DNA from 3 places in the Shinella sp. S4-D37 genome. Region 2 is predicted to be linked to each of the others. Evidence: predicted binding sites of a transcription regulator. Region 2 holds the regulator's gene; each other region holds the start of a gene.
The links. The regulator PhoB, encoded in region 2, activates phosphate uptake and scavenging genes when phosphate is short. The targets are predictions, from matches to a motif close to TGTCATNNANCTGTCAT.
Positions count from the first base shown of each region.

Region 1: a site for PhoB is predicted at 1,925-1,941, ahead of AB3G45_RS20100 (RNA degradosome polyphosphate kinase). Genes of this name have one in related genera too.
Region 3: a site for PhoB is predicted at 2,035-2,051, ahead of AB3G45_RS26700 (DUF2794 domain-containing protein). Genes of this name have one in related genera too.

Region 1 covers NZ_JBFNXL010000005.1:2,566,547-2,570,967, forward strand. Annotated here, with positions in the region: gene AB3G45_RS20100 (RNA degradosome polyphosphate kinase) at 1-1,877, opposite strand, end outside; gene hdaA (DnaA regulatory inactivator HdaA) at 1,998-2,684, opposite strand; gene AB3G45_RS20110 (AI-2E family transporter) at 2,714-3,832, opposite strand; gene purM (phosphoribosylformylglycinamidine cyclo-ligase) at 4,106-4,421, shown strand, end outside.
Region 2 covers NZ_JBFNXL010000005.1:3,299,806-3,304,226, forward strand. Annotated here, with positions in the region: gene AB3G45_RS23675 (aspartate aminotransferase family protein) at 1-558, opposite strand, end outside; gene AB3G45_RS23680 (GcrA family cell cycle regulator) at 982-1,518, shown strand; gene phoB (phosphate regulon transcriptional regulator PhoB) at 1,659-2,342, opposite strand; gene phoU (phosphate signaling complex protein PhoU) at 2,363-3,091, opposite strand; gene pstB (phosphate ABC transporter ATP-binding protein PstB) at 3,134-3,949, opposite strand; gene pstA (phosphate ABC transporter permease PstA) at 3,963-4,421, opposite strand, start outside.
Region 3 covers NZ_JBFNXL010000005.1:3,918,666-3,923,086, forward strand. Annotated here, with positions in the region: gene acnA (aconitate hydratase AcnA) at 1-670, shown strand, start outside; gene AB3G45_RS26695 (DUF1223 domain-containing protein) at 912-1,673, shown strand; gene AB3G45_RS26700 (DUF2794 domain-containing protein) at 2,072-2,446, shown strand; gene AB3G45_RS26705 (N-acetyltransferase family protein) at 2,514-3,065, opposite strand; gene pyc (pyruvate carboxylase) at 3,196-4,421, opposite strand, start outside.

The DNA of each region.
Region 1 (4,421 bases), 730 kb from region 2:
CCGTGGCCGTTGCCGAAGCAGAAGATGCGGGAATGTTCGAGGAAGCGCCCGACGATGGATTTCACATGGATGTTGTCGGAAAGGCCGGAAACCTGCGGGCGCAGGCAGCAGATGCCGCGCACGACGAGGTCGATCTCCACGCCCGCCTGGCTCGCGCGGTAGAGCGCGTCGATGATCTCGGGATCGACCAGCGAGTTCATCTTCATCCAGATCGCCGCCGGCGCGCCGTTCTTGGCGTGGGCGATCTCCTCCTCGATGTGGCGCAGGATGCGCGGGCGTAGCGTATAGGGCGAGAAGGCGAGCTTCATGCCGGCTTCCGGCTCGCCGTAGCCGGTGATGAAGTTGAAGATGTTCGCCATGTCGCTGGCGATGGTCGGGTTGCAGGTGAAGAAGGACAGGTCCGTGTAGATCTTCGCCGTGACCGGGTGGTAGTTGCCGGTGCCGAGATGGCAGTAGGTGCGAAGCCTGCCCTCCTCGCGGCGCACGACCATCGACATCTTGGAATGGGTCTTCAGTTCGATGAAGCCGAAGACGACCTGCACGCCGGCGCGCTCCAGGTCGCGCGCCCAGCGGATGTTCGCCTCCTCGTCGAAGCGGGCCTTCAGTTCCACCAGCGCCGTCACCGACTTGCCGGCCTCGGCCGCGTCGATCAGCGCGCGCACGATGGGGCTGTCGTTGGAGGTGCGGTAGAGCGTCTGCTTTATCGCCAGGACGTCAGGATCGCGCGCAGCCTGGAGAAGGAACTGGACCACCACGTCGAAGCTTTCGTAGGGGTGGTGGACGACCATGTCCTTTTCGCGGATGGCGGCGAAGCAGTCTCCGGCGTGCTCGCGGACGCGCTCGGGAAATCGGGCATTGTAGGGCTCGAACCTCAGGTCGTTGCGCGGCGCCTTGGCGATTTCCGACAGCGTGTTGAGGGCAAGCAGGCCGGGCAGGACGGCGACGCGGTTGTCGGGCACGTTCAGCTCGCCGACGACGAAGCGGCGCAGCGTATCGGGCATTTCCGAATCGGTCTCGATGCGGATCACCGAGCCGCGGCGGCGGCGCTTCAGCGCCGTCTCGAAGAAGCGCACGAGGTCTTCGGCCTCTTCCTCCACTTCGATATCGCTGTCGCGGATGATGCGGAAGGTGCCCGAGCCGCGCACGATGTAGCCGGGAAAGAGCCTGCCGATGAAGAGGCCGACGGCGTCTTCCAGCGTGATGTAGCGGATCGCGCCCTTGGCATCGGGCAGGCGGATGAAGCGGTCGAGCGCGACCGGCAGGCGGAGCAGCGCCGTCATCGGCTCCTTGCCCGTCGTGCTTTCCAGTTGCAGGCCGATCGAGAAGCCGAGGTTGGGGATGAAGGGGAACGGGTGGGCCGGGTCGATCGACAGCGGCGTCAGGACCGGGAAGATCGACTGGGTGAATTCCTGCTGCAGCCAGACCTTGTCCTCGCTGGACAGCGCCGTCGGCCTGACGATGAGGATATCCTCCTTGGCGAGATATTGCTGGAGCACGGCGAGCGAGGCCTGCTGCTCCATCTGGAGATTGTCGATCTCCTTGAGGATATCGTCGAGCTGTTCGGCCGCGGTCTTGCCGTCGGGGCTGCGGATGCCGACGCCCTGGCGCACCTGGCCTTCGAGGCCGGCGACGCGCACCATGAAGAACTCGTCGAGATTGCCCGCCGAGATCGACAGGAAGCGCACGCGCTCCAAGAGCGGATGGGCGGTGTTCAGCGTCTCTTCAAGGACGCGGCGATTGAACTGCAGCCACGAGAATTCGCGGTTGATGAAGCGTTCGGGGCTTGCCATCAGGGCGTCGACGTCGACCGTCACGCCCTCCGGGGCCGCACGGCCGGCGGGCTTTTCCTGAGAGAGGTCCGAAGTCGCTGTATCCATTTCGCATTCCGCCCGTTTGACCGTCACCCGGCTCCTATCCCAGTTTGACGACGGAACTGTGACAGTCAATCCGGGGAGGTGGAATTTACGGGCAGAGGGGGATGCCACGGGATACGCCCTCTACTCCTCCCCGCCGACCATTTCTCCCAGCACCTCCTGCGCCAGCGTGCGGGTGATGCGGCTGCCGCGGGCGAGCGCCAGCCGGTCGAGGCGCTCGACGAGGGTCTGGGCGGCCTCCAGCGAGCGTTCCATGCGCGCGACGATATAGGCGACGAGCCGATCGTCCACGAAGAGCTGGCGGTCGGCGAAGAGCTTTATGATGACCTGCGAGAGCAGTTCGTCGTCCGGCTCGCCGATCTCCACCACCGTGGCCGCCTTCAGGCGCGAGCGCAGGTCCGCCAGCTCGACCGGCCAGGACATCGGCCAGAGCCGGCTGGTGATCATCAGCGTATGGCCGTTCTGGCGCACATTGTTGATGATGTGGAAGAGCGTGCGGTCGTCGAAGCCGGCGCGGTCGGCGTCCTCTATGAGCACGGGCCCGCGTTCCGCGGCCTGTTCGGCGCCCCTGCCCGCCTTCGCCTCGATGATCTGCGCCCCCGTCCGCTCGCGCCAGATGGCGGCGAGATGCGACTTTCCCGAGCCGACCGGCCCGGCGATGACGACCACCGGCGAGGGCCAGTGCGGCCAGGCGTCGATCATCGCCACGGCGGCATCGACCGGCGCGGCGACGAGCAGGTCCTCCCGGCCCGTCGCGGGGTCGTGCCCGAAGGCCAGCGGCAACTGTTCGGCGGTCTTGCGCGAGGTCATGGTGCTACTCGGATACTATATGCTGCCGTTCATTCTTCCGGCGTGCTCTCTTCGAGCAGGACGGGCTTGCTCGCCCCGTAGTAAAGATCGCTGTCAAGGTAGCGCTTGAGGCCGAAGCGGACAAGCACGCCGACGGCGGCGGCGGCCGGCACGGCGATCATCAGGCCGACGAAGCCAAACAGCGCGCCGAAGGCGACCAGCGCGAACATCAGCCAGACCGGATGCAGGCCGACGCGCGAGCCGACGAGCTTGGGCTGCAGGATGTTGCCCTCGACGAACTGGCCGGCGAAGAAGATGACGGCGACCAGCACGACCATCCAGTAATCCGGCCAGAACTGCACGACGGCGACGCCCACCGCCAGCACCAGCCCGACCAGCGAGCCGACATAGGGGATAAAGCTGATGAGGCCGGCGAAGAGGCCGATCAGCAGGCCGAAATTGAGTCCGGCGAAGGAGAGCCCGATGCCGTAGAACAGGCCGAGGATGATGCAGATGGAGCCCTGCCCGCGCACGAAGCCGGCGATCGCGGCATCCATCTCGGCGGCGATCTGGCGCACGTTTGCGACATGGTCGCGCGGCACCCAGCTGTCCACCTTGGCGATCATGCGGTCCCAGTCGAGCAGGAGATAGAAGGCGACGACGGGCGTGATGACGAACAGCGAGACGATGTTGACCAGCGCCATGCCGGAGTTCCACAGCTGCTTGAACACCGTGCCGAGGAAGCCCGCGCCTTCGGCGAGGATGGAGGAGAAGCTCTGCTTGATCGTGCCCATCTGGCTGCTGATCCAGGTGGGCAGGAGATCGGGGTTGAAGCTCGCCACCAGCTCCTGCAACTGGGTGACGTAGCCCGGCAGCTTCTCCAGGAAATCCGCCGCCTGCGTGGCGAGCAGCGGGATGACGATCATCAAGGACAGCGCGAAGAGGATGACGAAGGCGACGAGGATGACCACCGTCGCCATCAGGCGGCTGAGGCCGATGCGCTCCAGCCGGTCGGCCACCGGATCGAGGAAATAGGCGAGCGCCATGCCGGCGATGAAGGGCAGCAGGATATCGCTGAACACCAGGAGGAAGAGGAGGAGGAAGCCGAGCGCGATGAGCCAGAAGACCACCTGCCGCTTCAGTCCCGCGCCGCTGATATGGGCTGCCATCGCGTTTCTTCCTCGTGTTTCGCCGTATCGCATGAGGAGATAGGATGCGGGGGCAAGAAAGGTCAAGGCTCGGCGGGGCAACCGGGTAATGCCGCAGGGTTTTCCTCGGTTTCCCCATTGTGCGGACGAGTTTGCGGCCCGCTTTCATTCGCAAACCGGTGAAAAAATCCCCGCATTCCCGGCATTCCGCTTGCACTTCATCCCCCGCCATGCCAATCGGGCGCGACAAGCCCCAAGCAGGCCGCGAGAGGCCTCAAGCCGGAGACGAGAGCCATGAGCCAGTCGGGAAAGAACGGTCTGACCTATAGCGATGCGGGCGTCGACATCGACGCGGGCAACCTGATGGTGGAGAAGATCAAGCCGGCCGTGCGCTCGACGCGCCGCCCGGGCGCGGACGGCGAGATCGGCGGCTTCGGCGGCCTGTTCGACCTGAAGGCCGCCGGCTTCAAGGATCCGGTGCTGGTCGCCGCCAATGACGGCGTCGGCACCAAGCTGAAGATCGCCATCGACGCGGACCGCCACGACACGGTCGGCATCGACCTCGTCGCCATGTGCGTCAACGACCTCGTGGTGCAGGGCGCGGAACCCC
Region 2 (4,421 bases):
CTGCACCGGCTCGATCAGGATGCCGGCCGTCTCCTCGGTGATCGCATCCTTGACGGCCGCGATATCGCCGAAGGGAACCTTGAGGAAACCCGGCGCCTTGGGACCGAAGCCCTCGATATACTTCTCCTGTCCGCCGGCGGCGATCGTCGCGATCGTGCGGCCGTGGAAGGCGCCTTCGAAGGTGATGATATGGAACTTGCCGGGATGGCCCTTGGCGAAATGGTAGCGCCGGGCCGTCTTGATCGCGCATTCCAGCGCCTCGGCGCCCGAATTGGTGAAGAACACCTTGTCGGCGAAGGTGGCCTCCGTCAGCCGGCGGCCGAGGCTTTCCTGGCCCGGGACCTCGTAGAGGTTCGACAGGTGCCAGACCTTGTCGGCCTGGTCCTTCAGCGCGGCGACGAGATGGGGATGCGCATGGCCCAGCGAATTGACGGCGACGCCGGCGGCAAAATCGAGATATCGCTCGCCATCTTCGGCGATCAGCCACACGCCCTCCCCGCGCGTGAACCTGAGCGGCGCACGCATGTAGGTTTCATAGAGCGGCGCGACATCGGCCATGCGCGGATCCTCCGAAAAGAGATGCGGAAAAACAGGAATGCGGCTTGACTTTTCCAGCCTTTAGAAAAACCAAAAGCCGCCTTTCGGCGGCATGCCGCACTATCGGCATTTCGTACCGGGATGTCAACAAAATCGCGGCCGAAATGGCGCTGAACATCCCGCAAGGTGAGGATTCACGGCGCGCACGGAAGGTGTCTCTATCGAGTCACACCCGACCAGCAAGTTGGGGAAAACTCCGAAATCGATTCGCCCGGATTCCAGCGACTCTTGTCACAGAGTCCCCCGGTCTCTAGGTTAAGGACCAATTACTAGACTGCATGCGGCGGAACTAGTCAGCAAGAGAGTTAGGGCGCTCAGGTTCCGGACCCGTCCGGAGCACGACGAGGGATTCCCGCATCCTGGGCGCCGAGCGGAGACGAAAACATGAACTGGACAGACGAGCGCGTTGAGAAACTCAAGAAGCTCTGGAGCGAGGGCCTGAGCGCGAGCCAGATCGCGGCGCAGCTCGGCGGCGTCAGCCGCAACGCCGTCATCGGCAAGGTGCACCGGCTGAACCTGCCCGGCCGCGCCAAGGCCGGCGGCACCCAGGCCGCGGCCCGCCCGAAGCGTCCGGCCCCGGCGACGCCGCGCCCGTCGACCTTCGCAGCCCGCCCCGTCGCCGCCCGCGCCGTCGTCCGTCCCACCGGCAACACCATTGCCAAGGAAGAGATCGACGTCGATTTCGAAGCCCAGGTCGAAACCCTTCCGGTTCCGGCCAACGGCAACAACGTGGTCGTGCCGATGTCGCGGCGGCTGGAGCTGACCCAACTCACCGAGCGCACCTGCAAGTGGCCGATCGGCGACCCGCTCAACGACGACTTCCATTTCTGCGGCAACGAGTCCCCGGACAACTCGCCCTACTGCACCTACCACCAGCGCCTCGCCTACCAGCCCTCGGCCGAACGCCGCCGGATGCGGTAGGTTTTCCACGGCAGAACATGCGATGCGGGCCCGGAAGGGCCTGTTTTCGTTTGGGACGCGGGATGAGGGGCGGACGGCACCCCGGAACGCAAACAGGCCCCTGAGGGCCCATTTCCGTCCTTGGGAGGAATCCCGTTCGCTCAGGCTTCCAGCGAATAACCGGCGCCGCGGACCGTACGGATGACGTCCTGCATGTTGGCGAAGTTGAGCGCCTTGCGCAGGCGCCCGACATGCACGTCGACGGTGCGCTCGTCGACATAGATGTCGTGCCCCCAGACGCCGTCGAGAAGCTGCGAGCGCGAGAAGACGCGGCCAGGCGAAGTCATCAGGAACTCCAGCAGGCGGAACTCCGTCGGACCGAGGCGGACCTCGCGGGTGCGGCGATGGACCCGATGGGTCTCGCGGTCGAGTTCGATATCGCCGCAGCGCAGCACGGTCGAAACCACCTCGGGCTTGGCCCGGCGCAGCATCGCCCTGACGCGGGCGACGAGTTCCGGCGTCGAGAAGGGCTTTACGACATAGTCGTCCGCGCCGGTGGCAAGGCCGCGCACCCGCTCGCTCTCCTCGCCGCGCGCCGTCAGCATGATGATCGGCAGGCGCTCGGTTTCCGGGCGCTGGCGCAGGCGCCGGCACAGTTCGATGCCGGAGACGCCCGGAAGCATCCAGTCGAGGATGAGGAGGTCCGGCATGCGCTCCTGCAGGCGCATCTCGGCCTCGTCACCGGAGAGGATCGTATCGACCTCGAAACCTTCCGCTTCCAGATTGTAGCGGAGGAGGACGCTAAGCGCCTCCTCGTCTTCCACGACGGCAATTCTGGGCACCATGAAGCTGAACCCTACTCTGTTTACTCGGACGCGTCGGCAACGCCGGCCGCGACAACGGAGGTCGAGGTGTCGTCCTTCGGACGCTCGCCCTCCGGCTGCGAGCCGGTCGCCATGTAGTAGATGGTTTCGGCGATGTTGGTCGCGTGGTCGCCGATACGCTCGATGTTCTTGGCGCAGAACAGGAGATGCGTGCAGGGCGTGATGTTACGCGGGTCTTCCATCATATAGGTCAGGAGTTCGCGGAACAGCGAGGTGTAGATCGCGTCGATCTCATCGTCACGCTCGCGGATGGCTTTCGCCTTCTCGATCGAGCGGGTGGCGTAGACGTCGAGCACTTCCTTCAGCTGCATCAGCGCCAGTTCGGCAAGATGCTCCAGGCCGCGGGTGAGCTTGCGGGGCATGCCCGAGCTCTGCACGGCGATGACGCGCTTGGCGGTGTTCTTGCCGAGGTCGCCGACACGCTCCAGCTCGGCGGCGATGCGGATCGCGCCCATGATCTCGCGCAGGTCCGCGGCCATCGGCTGGCGCTTGGCGATGGTGACGATCGCCTTGTCGTTGATCTGGCGTTCGGCCGTGTCGAGGATGACGTCCTCGGAGATGACCTTCTGGGCCAGCGCCGCATCCGTCGTGACGAGGGCGCGGACGGAATCGGCGACCATCTGCTCGGCGGTGCCGCCCATTTCGGAGATGCGGCGGGAGAGGTACTTCAGTTCTTCGTCGTAGATGGAGACGATATGGGTCGATGACATGGCTTTGTCCTTGATGCGCTCGGGTTCAGGTAAGACGGGGCGTCAGCCGAAGCGGCCCATGATGTAGTCCTGCGTGCGCTGGTCGTCCGGGTTGGTGAACATCTTGTCGGTGTCGTTCTCCTCCACGAGGTTGCCGAGGTGGAACATGGCGGTGCGCTGCGAAACGCGGGCCGCCTGCTGCATCGAGTGCGTCACGATGACGATGGTGAAGTTGGCGCGCAGCTCGTGGATCAGCTCCTCGACCTTGGCGGTGGCGATCGGGTCGAGCGCCGAGCAGGGCTCGTCCATCAGGATGACTTCCGGGCTGACCGCCACGGCGCGGGCGATGCACAGGCGCTGCTGCTGGCCGCCGGAAAGGCCGGTGCCGCCTTCCTGCAGGCGGTCCTTCACCTCGTTCCACAGACCCGCCTTCTGCAGGCTCTGCTCGACGATGGCGTCCATCTCGGCCTTGGTCTTGGCAAGGCCGTGGATGCGCGGGCCGTAGGCGACGTTCTCGTAGATCGACTTGGGGAACGGGTTCGGCTTCTGGAAGACCATGCCGACACGGGCGCGCAGCTCCACGACGTCGATCGCCGGATCGTAGATATCGTCCGTGTCGAGCGTGATGCGGCCGGTGACGCGGCAGCCGTCGATCGTGTCGTTCATGCGGTTCAGCGTGCGCAGGAACGTCGACTTGCCGCAGCCGGACGGGCCGATGAGCGCCGTCACGGTGTTTTCACGGACGTTCAGGTTGACGTCGTAGAGGGCGCGCTTGTCGCCGTAGTAGACCGACACGTCCTTGCCGATCATCTTGTAGGAAATGTCGTTCATTTTCTTGTCCAGCGCTTTCTCGACTGCTGCTTCTGACATCATGTTCATAGGATCGATCCTTCTACCAGCGCCGTTCGAAACGGCGGCGCAACAGGATGGCGCCGACATTCATGAGGATGAGGAAGATGAGGAGCACGATGATGGCTCCGGAGGTGCGCTCCACGAAGGCGCGCTCGGCCTCGTTCGCCCACATGTAGATCTGCACCGGCAGGGCCGTTGCCGGGTCCATCGGCGTTGCCGGCATGTCGGCGACGAAGGCGACCATGCCGATGAGGAGCAGCGGCGCGGTTTCGCCCAACGCATGCGCAAGACCGATGATCGTGCCCGTCAGGATGCCCGGCATGGCGAGCGGCAGGACATGGTGGAACACCGTCTGCATCTTCGATGCGCCAAGGCCGAGAGCGGCCGAGCGGATCGACGGCGGCACGGCGTTCAGTGCGGCGCGGGTCGCGATGATGATCGTCGGCAACGTCATGAGGGTCAGCACCAGGCCGCCGACGAGGGCCGCCGAGCGCGGGAA
Region 3 (4,421 bases), 620 kb from region 2:
CACCACCGACCACATCTCGCCGGCCGGTTCGATCAAGGCGGCGTCCCCTGCCGGCGCCTATCTCACGGGCAACGGCGTGGCCGTGGCCGACTTCAACCAGTACGGCACGCGGCGCGGCAATCACGAGGTGATGATGCGCGGCACCTTCGCCAATATCCGCATCCGCAACCACATGCTCGGACCGAACGGCAAGGAGGGTGGCTACACGATCCACTATCCGACGAAGGAGGAGCTGTCGATCTACGACGCGGCGATGAAGTACAAGGAGGAGGGCGTTCCGCTCGTCATCTTCGCGGGCGTGGAATACGGCAACGGTTCGTCGCGCGACTGGGCGGCCAAGGGCACCAACCTTCTCGGCGTCAAGGCGGTGATCGCCCAGTCCTTCGAGCGCATCCACCGCTCCAACCTCGTCGGCATGGGCATCGTGCCCTTCGTCTTCGAGGACGGCACGAGCTGGGCGAGCCTCGACCTGAAGGGCGACGAGATCGTCACCATCGAGGGCCTGGAAGGCGACATCAAGCCGCGCGAGAGGAAGATCGCCAGGATCACCTATGCCGACGGAACCGTCCGCGACATCCCGCTGCTCTGCCGCATCGATACCCTCGACGAGGTCACGTACATGAACAACGGCGGCATCCTCCAAACCGTCCTCAGAGACCTCGCCGCCTGATCGGTTTCAGTGCCCCGGCCACCTCTGTCATGGCCGGGCCAAGTCCGACCATGATGGCGGGGAAGGTTGGGCGGATTTGATCAACAGTCTCATGCCGGGGTTGCAAACCCCGGCATTTCTATTTTCCGGAGCATTTTTCTCAGCTATGAAGCTCACTCCATCGTGACTTCCTGTTGAAAGGGCAAGCGCGTATGACGGGCTCGAAAGGCTGGCCGTTGTCGGCGCTCCACTGGAATTGATCATGCCGAGACCGCACATTCCGCACTGTCTGGCGATCCTGCTGACGCTGGGAGCGGGTATCGATGCAGCCCATGCCGGCGAGACCGTTCGGCCCAAGGGCGTCGTCGAGCTGTTCACCAGCCAGGGCTGCTCGTCCTGCCCGCCCGCCGACAAGGCGCTAGAGGCGCTGGCGCGCGAGGGCGAGGTCGTCGCGCTCTCCTACCATGTCGACTACTGGAACTATCTCGGCTGGGCGGACACGCTCGCCTCGAAGGACAATACCGACCGGCAATATGCCTATGCCCGCATGTTCGGCCGCAACGGCGTCTACACACCGCAGGCCGTGCTGAACGGCCGCGAGCACATCAACGGCGCCGACATCAGCGGCATCCGTTCGCGGCTCAGCGCCATGCCCGGCGAGAAGAAGGGCCTCCGGGTGCCGGTCGACGTCGCGGTGGAGAACGACGAACTGCGCATCCGCGTTGGCCCGGGCGAAGGCAAGGCCAATATCGTCATCGCCTATTTCGAGCGCGAGCGCACGATCAACATCGACAAGGGCGAGAACCGCGGCAAGACCGTCAACTACTGGCACGCCGTCACCGACATGGAGACGATCGGCATGTGGGAGGGCAAGGAGACCAATCTGGTGCTGCCCGCCGACATGCTGAAGAAGAAAAAGAAGTCCGGCGGCTGCGCCGTGCTGCTCCAGCGCATGCGCACGGCCGATACGCCCGGCGCCATCCTCGGCGCGACGGTACTGACCGGCGACAAGGCGTCGCGGTAGCGCCTCGCGCGACAGCAGGCGGCTGCGCGAAAACAGCATGGAGAAACGAACAACCCGGGGCGCGCAAGCGTTCAGGGGAGGTCCGGTCCGGCTTCTTCGAGGGGCTTGGGGCTTGAGGGTTCGAAGAAAGACGGACCGGACCTGGACGAAGTCACCGGCAACGGAATACAGGGGCGACTTCGACAGACGCTTCCCGGACAGGCCGGCTTCCCGCACAAGGCAGCGGGCCGGTACAGGCTGCGACGGCCGAACTCTCGCTTTTAATTTGGGCGTCTGTTTGTCTGAATTGCGGCGAGACGGATTTTTGCGAAAACGCCCGCGCCGACCATCCGCCTTGCATTTCGACACCGCTCAGGCACACTGTCATCGAGCCGTCATGGAGGAAGCGCGGAGATTCGATGACCGATCAGCCGGATTTGCAGGCTTCCAACGTCGTGGTCGACCTCATGGACTACCGGAACAACAAGGATCCCTTGCCGGTAACCTTCCATCGACGGGAACTCGACGCAATCCTCTGGGTCTATGGTCGCATGGTCGGTGAAGGGGAATGGCGCGACTACGCTATCGACCACCTGCGCGACAGGGCGGTGTTCTCCGTCTTCAAGCGCTCCGGCGAAATGCCGCTCTACCGCATCGAGAAGAACCCCAAGCTCGCCGCCAAGCAGGGCGCCTACAGCGTCATCAACACGCACGGCACCATCCTGAAGCGCGGCCACGAGCTGAAGCAGGTGCTGAAGGTCTTCGACAAGGTGCTGCGCCTCGTCGAGACGTAACGGCTCTATCTTCTTGTTTTTGCCGCATTGTCCGACGCGAAGCGATCACGCTTCGGCTGGAAATGCTCTACACCAGCGTTCCCGGAAAATCCGTCGCCGACGGTTCGGTTCCCGCACCTTCGCCGAGCGCGCGCTGCATGAACACCGTGTCGAGCCAGCGGCCGTGCTTGAAGCCGGTCGCCGTCATGCGGCCGCTGTGTTCGAAACCCGCCGCGCTGTGCACGGCGATGGAGGCCGGGTGCGCCCCGCCGATGACGGCCACCATCTGCCGGAAACCGCGTTCCGTCGCGCGGCGGATCAGTTCGGCCAGCAGCGCCTTGCCGACACCCTTGCCGCGCGCTTCCGGCGCCAGATAGACCGAATCCTCCACCAGCCAGCGATAGGCCGGCCGCGTGCGGAAGGCTGATGCATAGGCATAGCCGAGGATGAGCCCGGTCTGCTCGACGGCCACGATATAGGGATAGCCCTTGTCGGTGATCGCCTTGAAGCGCGTCTCCATCTCGTCGAGCGACGGCGGGTCGATCTCGTAGCTCGCCACCCCGTTCAGCACGGAGTCGCGATAGATCTCGGTGAAGGCGGAGATATCGCCAAGGGCGGCGGTGCGGATGACGAAGCTCACGGAAGCCTCAGGTTCATGACAGAATTCGGGAAAAGCGAGCGCCGGTTTTGCCTCCGAAATCGTCCGAAGACAAGAGACGGATGTGGAATGGCGCGCCCATCCCACATCCTTATCCATGTTTTTCAGCCGCTCAGGCGCCGTAGACGATGAGGAGGTCCTTGGCGTCGATCTGGTCGCCGGCCTTGACCAGCACCTCGGAGACCGTGCCGTCCTTTTCCGCATGCAGCGCCGTCTCCATCTTCATGGCCTCGATGGAGAGCAGGACGTCGCCGGCCTTGACCTGTTGGCCGGCCGAGACCGAGACCGTCGAGATGACGCCCGGCATCGGCGCGCCGAGATGGGCGGTATTGGCGGTATCGGCCTTGCGGCGGACGGCCGAGGTGGCCGCGCGGTTGCGGTCCGGTACCTTGATGAGGCGCGGCTGGCCGTTCAGCTCGAAGAACACCTTCACCATGCCCTGCGCATCCGGCTCGCTCCTCGCCTGGTGCAGGATGACGAGCGACTTGCCCCTCTCGATTTCCGGCTGGAGCTCCTCGCCCGGCGCAAGGCCGTAGAAATAGGCCGGCGTCGGCAGCACGCTGACCGGGCCGTAGGTATCGGCGGCCAGCGCGTAGTCGGTAAAGACCTTCGGGTACATCAGGTAGGAGGCGAATTCGAAATCGTCGACCTTGCGCTCCAGCTTGTCCTCGATGGCCTTGCGCTCGGCATCGAGATCGGCCGGCGGCAGCAGCGAGCCCGGCACGGCGGTATAGGCCTGCTCGCCCTTGAGCGCCTTCTTCTGGAGTGCTGCCGGCCACCCGCCCGGGGGTTGGCCGAGGTCGCCCTTCAGCATGGAGACGACGGATTCGGGGAAGGAGACGTCCTTCGCCGGGTTCTCCACATCGGCGACGGTGAGGTCCTGGGAGACCATCATCAGCGCCATGTCGCCCACCACCTTGGAGGACGGCGTCACCTTGACGATGTCGCCGAACATCCGGTTGGCGTCGGCATAGGCCTGGGCGACCTTGTGCCACTTGGTCTCGAGGCCGAGCGAGCGGGCCTGTTCCTTGAGATTGGTGAACTGGCCGCCGGGCATCTCGTGGAGATAGACCTCCGAGGCCGGCCCCTTGAGGTCGCTCTCGAAGGCGGCGTACTGGAAGCGCACGGCCTCCCAGTAGAAGGAGATGCGGCGGATCCATTCCGGATCGAGGCCCGGATCGCGTTCGGAACCCTTCAGCGCCTCGACGATCGAGCCGAGGCAGGGCTGGGAGGTGTTGCCCGACAGCGCGTCCATGGCGGCATCCACCACGTCGACGCCGGATTCGACGGCGGCAAGGACGGTCGCGGCGGCAATGCCCGACGTGTCATGGGTGTGGA